2 regions of the Halomonas sp. N3-2A genome follow, and region 1 is predicted to be linked to the other one. Evidence: predicted binding sites of a transcription regulator. Region 1 holds the regulator's gene; the other holds the start of a gene.
The links. Region 1 encodes sigma-54, which starts transcription at its own class of promoters, with help from an activator protein. Its sites were predicted from a motif close to TGGCACNNNNNTTGCTNT; they were not measured.
Positions count from the first base shown of each region.

Region 1 (4,423 bases):
ACTTTTCCAGCCATGTCTGGATATCATTGCGCATTTCTTCTACGACAGGATATCCCTTCAGAAAGTGGATGATATTGGCATCACGGCCAGTGTATTGGCGCAGTGTAGGATCCCAGTACGGATTTGGTAGGCAGCGCACGTCAAAGACGAGATCTGCGTCAAGTGGGACGCCCCGTTTATAGCCAAATGACTCTAGTGTCAGCGTTAATCTATCTTCACGCTGTTGGGCAACCTGATCCGTTATCCGGCGGCGCAGGTCATGAACCGACAGACGCGATGTGTCGATCATCAGGTCAGCCAGATCACGGATGTCGAGCAGGGTTTCTTCTTCTTTATTGATGGCCTCTTCAAGCGTCATGTCACTATCACGCGTAAGAGGGTGGCGACGACGCGTGGCTGAGTATCGCTCAAGAAGAATTCGCGCATCGGTGGTTAGATAGATAACCTGGAAGTGAATGCTTTTCTGGCGCAAAGATTCAAGCATTTTTGGCAGTTGCTTTAATGCAGCAGGTAAATTGCGCGCATCGATACTTACCGCTAGTTGGGGGCGTGCCCCTTGCTCACGAAGCTCATCCACCAGGGAGCTGAGTAGCATGGCGGGCAGGTTATCGATGGCACAATAGCCAAGATCTTCTAACGCTTGTAAGGCGATAGATTTACCGGACCCTGAACGGCCGCTAATGATCACCAATTGCATAGAGTTTCTCTTGGCATGCCAATAAAAATGGAGGTAAACGTTGGACTTAGTAGGCAGTGTCTAGCGGTGGACCCTTTAGCTAACAGGCTGTTCACGAATTTTTGCTGTTATAAGGTCCAATAGCTCACGTTGGCTAGCCGCTCTACGAAGCTGCTGACGTGTGTCAACGCTGTTCATGATAGACGCCACTTGCCCTAATAAGGCTAAGTGCGTGTCGTCCGCCTCTTCGGGTACTAAAAGTACGAAAACAAGGTCGACGGGATCGCCATCAATAGCATCGAAATCTACAGGCTCGGCTAACTTTAAAAAACCAGCGATAGGCGAGCTGCAGTGAGGGCTACGGGCGTGAGGAATGGCAACGCCGTTGCCTATTCCAGTGCTACCCAAACGCTCACGACCAATCAGGCGGCTGAAGACTTCTTGGCTATCTAGGCTTGGCGTGTTTTGCGCAATAAAGGTGCTGAAAAATTCCAGCACCCTTTTTTTGCTGCCCCCGGGGACGTCATACAGCACGCGCTCCGGGGGAAGTATGGTTTCCAACGTCATTGAGTTAACGCACGCCAGCGCCTTGGGCGCGAGCTTGTGCTTTTTCCTTGTGTTTAACGAGTTGACGGTCAATTTTGTCCGCTAGTGCATCAATCGCAGCATACATATCATTGTCTAATGCTTCTGCGTGTAGATCGGCTCCTGCAGCATGCAGGGTGCAGGCAGCTTGCTGACGCTCCTTTTCAACAGATAAGGTTACTTGTACGGTGGTGATGTTGTCATAATGGCGCTCAACGCGTTCCAGCTTCTCATTTACATAGTCACGCAAGGCGTCAGTCAGATCTACGTGATGACCAGTGATATTTACTTGCATTGACGTGCTCCTTATCCATCGGACTGTTCTTCGATTGTAACCCTTTTTGCGCTATTGCAAAGCCCCTAGACAGACTTTGTCTCGTTAGCACTGTTTTATTAGCGTAAACGGCGGCGCTCGCTTGAAGAGGGAATGCCCATCGACTCGCGATATTTGGCCACCGTTCGCCTTGCTACATTAATGCCACCCTCTTCCAATAGCGCCACGAGGCGGCTGTCTGAGAGCGGTTTGCCGGGCGGTTCATCTTGCACCAGTTTTTTGATTCGAGCCCGGATGGCGGTGCTGGAATGACTGTCGCCGCCGTCCTGGCCACTTACTTGGCTGGAAAAGAAGTATTTGAGTTCGAACACACCGCGCGGGGTATGGATATATTTCTGGGTGGTGACCCTGGAAATAGTAGATTCATGCATTTCAACGGCGTCTGCGATGTCGGCTAAAATCAGCGGTTTCATGGCTTCTTCACCGTGTTCCAGAAAGCCTATTTGGCGCGCTATGATTTCTCGGCCCACCCGCAGTAGCGTATCATTTCGACTTGAAAGGCTCTTGATGAGCCAGCGCGCTTCCTGGAGATGCTCTTTTAAAAACTGGTTATCTTGGCTCTTGTCAGCCCGTTTGATGAGGCTTGCGTAGTCAGGTTGAATGCGCAAGCGCGGCAGTGCCTCTGGGTTTAGCTCCAGGTGCCATCCTTCGTGGTCATGGCGGACGACTAAATCTGGCGTTACATAGCTGTCATCTGTGTCGCCAAAGGCACTTCCTGGGCGAGGATCAAGGCTGCGGATCAAGCGAATGACGTCATCAAGCTGCTCATCATCCAGGCTTAACCGCCGCTTTAGCAAACGCACATCATCCTTACCGAGCGCTTCAAGAAATTGACGCACTAGCCGCTTGGCAGGCATCAGCAGCGGTGTATCTTCGGGTAGTGAGGCGAGCTGCAGCATTAAGCACTCCCGCAGGTCGCGCGCAAATACACCGGTGGGCTCAAACTGTTGAAGGCGCAGCAAGGTTGTTTCAACTTCACGCTGGCTAAGGCCTTCATGCCCTTGGGCTTTAAGTCCTTCGCGAATGTCATTGAGAGGCTGGGTTAGGTAGCCGTTGGCATCCAGTGCATCGATGAGGCTTTCAGCAATGGCATGGTCGCGTGGTGAAAAATCTGTCATGGCGAGTTGCCAAAGTAAGTGGCCATGCAAACTTTGACCCGCGGCTTGACGCTCAAAGTCAGGCCCCTCGCTGCTGGTGCCATGGCTGCCTAGGTCTTGATAAGTGTCTGACCAGTCACTGTCAGTAGAGAGTTCATTAGGAATGCTTTCGGACCATTCAGCTTCCTGGGGTTCACTAACGGCCTGTTCGCCGAACTCATCTTCCTGCTCAAGCATTGGATTGGCATCAAGTGCTTGCTGAATTTCTTGACGGAGGTCCAGCGTTGATAGCTGTAACAGGGCGATGGCCTGCTGCAGCTGAGGTGTCATGGTCAGCTGTGTACCGATACGCAATTGAAGAGAAGCTTTCATGACCATCTGAGAACCACTCGTTAATCAGAAAGCTCCACCCTAGTGCGAGTTATGGCTTGGTGCAAGTGCAATAACTATGCCACCACTACTATTTTTTCTGCAGGTGGCTGTTTACAGGCGGAAATCAGCCCCCAAATAAACGTCTCTTACCCGCTGGTTGTTGAGAATTTCCTGAGGGGGGCCACTGGCGATGATATGACCGTCACCTACAATGTAGGCAATATCGCAAATATCTAGTGTTTCCCTGACGTTATGATCAGTGATCAGCACGCCGATATGGCGTTTTTTGAGGGCTCGAATGATCGTTTTAATATCACCCACTGAGATCGGGTCAACGCCGGCAAATGGCTCATCAAGCAGAATAAAGGCCGGCTCTGTCGCGAGGGAGCGTGCGATCTCAACACGTCTACGCTCTCCGCCCGAAAGACTCATGCCGAAGTTGTCACGAATGTGCGTGATGTGGAAATCTTCCAGTAGCGACTCAAGGCGCTGCTCCCGGGCGTTACGATCGAGTTCTTTACGAGTTTCCAAGATTGCCATGATGTTGTCGGCGACAGAAAGTTTGCGAAAAATAGAGGCTTCCTGAGGCAAGTAGCCAATACCTGCCATTGCACGTTCGTGCATGGGGGCATGGGTTAAATCAAGCTCGTCAATGCCAACCTTTCCCGCATCAGACTTTACCAAGCCGACAATCATATAAAACGATGTCGTTTTGCCAGCGCCATTGGGGCCTAGCAGCCCTACCACGCTGCCTTGAGATATCTCTAGGTTAATATCTTTAACGACACGGCGGCGTTTATAGCTTTTGGCTAGGTGGCGAGCATAAAGGGTTTTTATCGGCGCTGATTCTGAGGCTGTGGTTTGAGGTGCAGGCTCTGCGTTATTTGTCGCCACTGGACACTCCTATTGTTCCGGCTGAAGAGTCATGCGGATACGTTGTGGTTCACTACCACTAACATCAGAACGCGCCTGAACCACACCTTGGTCGATAAAATACTCTAAGCGTCCACCTTCAAAGCGATCTGCTTGCTGGGTCAGTTCCGCTTGGTCAATGAGCTCTACCCGACGCTCGGCAACATGATAAATAATGCGCTTTGCCCAGCCTTCCATTGGGCTAGCTTGGTCTTCGAGCTGGTTGCGTATATAGGCTCGTCCACCGGTTGCAACGGCGCGCGATAGCTCGCCAGCATCGTTGCGCTGAATCTCAACGCGATCTCCGCGCAGTTGCATATTGCCCTGCCGAATATCGACGTTGCCTGAATACACAGCAGTGCCTGCGCGTTGATCGAGATCTAAACGGTCAGCCTCTACTTCTACGGGGGCTTGGCTTTGTGCCATGACCGGTAGCGCTGCCGCTGA
Region 1 is NZ_CP022286.1:593,789-598,211, forward strand. Features, by position in the region: gene rapZ (RNase adapter RapZ) at 1-697, opposite strand, end outside; gene ptsN (PTS IIA-like nitrogen regulatory protein PtsN) at 773-1,243, opposite strand; gene hpf (ribosome hibernation-promoting factor, HPF/YfiA family) at 1,248-1,556, opposite strand; gene CEK60_RS02610 (RNA polymerase factor sigma-54) at 1,655-3,070, opposite strand; gene lptB (LPS export ABC transporter ATP-binding protein) at 3,176-3,901, opposite strand; gene lptA (lipopolysaccharide transport periplasmic protein LptA) at 3,968-4,423, opposite strand, start outside.

Region 2 (4,423 bases), 400 kb from region 1:
TGCTCATCTTTCATTAACCCTACGATATCACGCAGTGTATCCGCTAAGTGAACACGCACCGTTGTCGCCTGCTCTGGCGTTGGTTGCCCCTTAACTAACGCCAAATGATGAGCACCTTGTATACGGTCCCGGAACACATGCAGCGCCAGTTCCCCATGGGCCGTCATCACACTGGTAGTTTCAACCGCATCAACCGTTTGTTCATTGACGATACGGTAGTGAATCAAGTCGGCAATCGTGCCAATTTTAATACCATGCTTTTTAGCAAACTCTTCAAGCTCAGGCCGACGCGCCATACTGCCATCATCATTCATGATTTCACAGATGACGCCGCTAGGATCGCAGCCTGCTAAAGAGGCTAAATCACAGGCTGCTTCAGTATGCCCAGCACGACGTAGAACACCACCAGGTTCAGCCATCAGCGGAAATATATGCCCTGGCTGTACGATATCCGTCGGCTTGGCATTCGCCGCCACTGCCGCTTGAACAGTACGCGCACGATCAGCTGCTGAGATGCCGGTGGTCACACCTTCGGTCGCTTCAATGGAGAGCGTAAACTTAGTGCCAAATCCAGAGCCGTTATCACGCACCATCAGCGGTAGGTTTAGCTGCTCGCAACGCTCGCGAGTCATGGGCATACAAATAAGCCCACAGGCATAACGTGCCATGAAGTTGATATGCTCGGCCTGAACTTTTTCGGCCGCCATAATGATATCACCTTCGTTTTCGCGATCCTCATCATCCATGAGAATCACCATTTTGCCCTGGCGGATATCTTCCACCAGCTCAGCGATAGGGGACAACCCCTCTGAAGAGGAATGCGCCATGGAATCTCCAAAATAAGTGGTCGCAACACATGCGATTTCGCGCGTCAGGGTACCTTGCTCTGGCCCGGCGCGCTAGTCAGTGCATGGTTTAGCGATGATGCGCCAGTCACTACCAACGGCTCGAATTTCTTTAATAGTTAAGCGCTTCTGGTCGGCCATGCGAGTCATCCCGGGCAACGCAAATAGTGGTCGAGCCTCGCCTCCCAAAAGCGTGGGAGCAACAAATAACTGCAGTTCATCCACCGCATTTGCATCTAACAGCGCGCCTGCCAGCGTAGCGCCGGTTTCAACAAGCAGCTCATTTACCTGCTCATGCTCAGCCAACCAGTTCAGCATCTCTGCGAGGTCGATTCGGCCTTCTTGAGCCGCGGGCAGTACCTTAATGTCAGCGCCTGCAGCTTCCAGCTTTTGGCGTTTTTCTTCACTGTGGTGTTCAGTGGTAATAATCAATGTGCGGCCTGGTTCACGAAGACAAGCGGCCGCTAACGGTAACCGTAGACGCGAATCCAAAATAACGCGTAGTGGCTGCCGCTGACTAATTGTATCCGCGTTATCGAGCCCCAACTGGTCTGCGCGCACGGTTAGTCGTGAATCATCCATAATGACGGACTCAACGCCGCTCAAAATAGCGCTTGAACGCGCTCGCAGACGCTGCACTTGGCTACGAGCTTCTGGGCCAGTAATCCATTGTGACTCTCCAGAGCCCATGGCAGTACGGCCATCCAGGCTCATGGCCATTTTTAAACGCACAAAGGGACGCTTGTGCTGCATACGGGAAATAAAGCCAGGATTTAACGCACGGGCATCCTGTTCCAACAGCCCAACATCTACCTGAATTCCTGATTCCCGAAGCCGCTTGATACCGCGTCCACTCACGCAAGGGTTAGGGTCAACCATTGCGACGACCACGCGGGCAACGTTGGCATCCGCTAACGCACCGGCACAAGGACCAGTGCGACCTGTATGGGAACAAGGTTCCAGCGTGACATAAGCCGTTGCGCCTTCTGCCCTGGCACCAGCGGCGTTAAGCGCGTGAATTTCTGCATGAGGTTCGCCAGCACGGAGGTGAAAGCCCTCGCCAACCACCTGCCCTTCCGCGTGTTGATCGTAGCGGACAATAACACAGCCTACCCGGGGGTTGGGGTCTGTTGTATACAGCCCTTTCGCCGCCAATTGCAGAGCACGCGCCATAAATTGATGATCAGCGCTGGTAAAGCCTCTCTCCATCAACTCGTTCATCAAACCTCTCCGCGATCTGGGTCGCTGTGGGCTGATGCAGGGTGATCGCCTGGATCTTGAGAAAGACGGTCTATCTCAGCGCGAAATTCGTCTAGATCCTGAAACTTACGATATACCGATGCAAAGCGGATATACGCCACCTGATCCAGGTTGCTTAATGCCTTCATGACGGCTTCACCGATATCCCGCGCATTAACTTCGCGATCCCCGCGGGCACGAAGCGATTGACGAATACGCTCCACGGCGGCTTCTATTGCCTCAGCACTCACCGGACGCTTCTCTAGCGCCCGCAACATGCCTGCCCGCAGCTTGCTCTCGTTAAAGGTTTCGCGTGAGCCGTCGGATTTTACGACCCTCGGCATAATCAGTTCTGCGGTTTCATACGTGGTGAAGCGTTCTTGGCAGCTAGCGCATTGGCGACGACGGCGCACCTGGTCACCGTCGGCTACCAGCCGCGAGTCGGTCACTCGAGTATCATTAGCACCACAAAAAGGGCAATGCATGGCAGTCAACCTGTTGTCAGTACGTGCAGCGTGTCAGCTTGTGCGGATAACGGCACATATAAGCAATATTGCAAACTATTATTAGCAGCGGAGTAGCCACGCGCTACAACGACATGCAGTTTAAGGGCGCTTGCAAGCAAAAATAGTCGCTTCTTTAAACGCGGCGTTAACCTAGCATTGTAACGATTTGGCACACAAGCTGCAGCGTTTGTCGTAGGTTGTTTAAGAGGACATCCCTATGACCCCATTTGAGCAGACAGTCCACCATTTCCTTTCGCACCTCTACGGCCCCCGCGCCAGCGAGGTACAACGCCGTCTTGGACAACACATTGACCACTTTCGCAGTGCATCACAGGCGCCAGCCATAACTGAAAATACCGCGGCTGAAGGCGACAATGCACCAAAATGGAGCGAAAAAGATCAATGGGTCATTAGCTACGGTGATTCCATTGTGGCAGAGGAAACACCGCCTCTTGCCGTGCTTAATGAGTTCCTTCAGCGCTATTTGGGGGAGCGTATTAGCGGCGTGCATGTGCTGCCTTTTTTTCCCTGGAGTAGCGATGATGGCTTTTCAGTCATTCATTACCGTGAGGTTAATCCAGAGCTAGGCGATTGGCAGCATATCCGTGAGCTGGCAAGCCACTATGACGTGATGGGCGATTTAGTGCTAAACCACGTGTCTCGCGAGTCTCTGTGGTTTGTGGATTATTTAACCGGAAGCTTGCCAGGTCGTGATTACTTTATAGAAGTAGACCCAGAAACCGATGTTTCTGACGTGGTTCGACCACGTAGCAGTCCATTGCTAGTGCCCATTTCCACGCGTCGGGGTACGCGCCATGTATGGGCAACCTTCTCAGAAGATCAGATCGATTTAAACTTTGAAAACCCTGACGTATTGCTTGAGTTTGTTGGCATCTTGCTGTTTTACCTTCAACAGGGCGTGCGTATCATTCGCCTGGATGCAGTGGCATTTTTATGGAAGCGTCTGGGCACGCCATGCATCCATCTTCCCGAAACCCATACGGTGGTCCGTTTACTGCGCGCCATTGTGGATGAAATAGCGCCGGGCACGCTGATAATTACCGAGACCAATGTCCCTCACGCAGAAAACATCAGTTACTTTGGCTTAGAACGGTTAGCCAACGGGGCGCCAGACGAAGCCCACATGGTCTATCAATTCGCCCTGCCCCCTTTGTTATTGCACACACTCACCCGCGGTGAAGCCACTACCCTTCAAACATGGCTTGCCAGCCTGCCGATACTGCCCAGACACTGCACCTATTTAAACTTCACCGCGAGCCATGATGGGATTGGCGTGCGTCCTTTAGAAGGAGTGCTACCTGACCATGAGCGAGATGCACTGCTAGAACTGATGCATCGCTTTGGTGGCTTTGTCAGCATGCGGAGCAATCCTGATGGCAGTGACTCGCCCTACGAAATCAATATTACTTGGTTTGAGGCCATGCGCGGCACGCGTAGAGGACCAGACCCCTGGCAAATTGCCCGCTTCCTGTGCAGCCAAGCTATTATGCTGACGCTCCAGGGCATTCCCGCCCTCTATATTCATACATTGACCGGCACGCTTAACGATGTCGAAGGAGTGGAGCGCAGCGGCCGATTGCGCTCAATTAATCGACGCCGCTGGCAGCGTGATGAGCTAACACTGTTACTCGAAAGCCCCTCAACGCCGACCCACGATGTGTTTCATGCGCTTAGCCGCTTGCTGGAACTTCGGCGCACAGAGCCCTGCTTCCACCCCAACGCCACACAACGCGTACTGACTACGCCGCCTGAAGTGTTAGCCATTGAGCGAGGCCCGCTAAGCGACGGCCGCCGCCTGCTTGCCCTGTTTAA
Region 2 is NZ_CP022286.1:195,413-199,835, reverse strand. Features, by position in the region: gene ribBA (bifunctional 3,4-dihydroxy-2-butanone-4-phosphate synthase/GTP cyclohydrolase II) at 1-827, opposite strand, end outside; gene ribD (bifunctional diaminohydroxyphosphoribosylaminopyrimidine deaminase/5-amino-6-(5-phosphoribosylamino)uracil reductase RibD) at 900-2,066, opposite strand; gene nrdR (transcriptional regulator NrdR) at 2,066-2,569, opposite strand; gene CEK60_RS00915 (sugar phosphorylase) at 2,808-4,423, shown strand, end outside.
Region 2: a site for sigma-54 is predicted at 2,758-2,775, ahead of CEK60_RS00915 (sugar phosphorylase). Genes of this name have one in related genera too.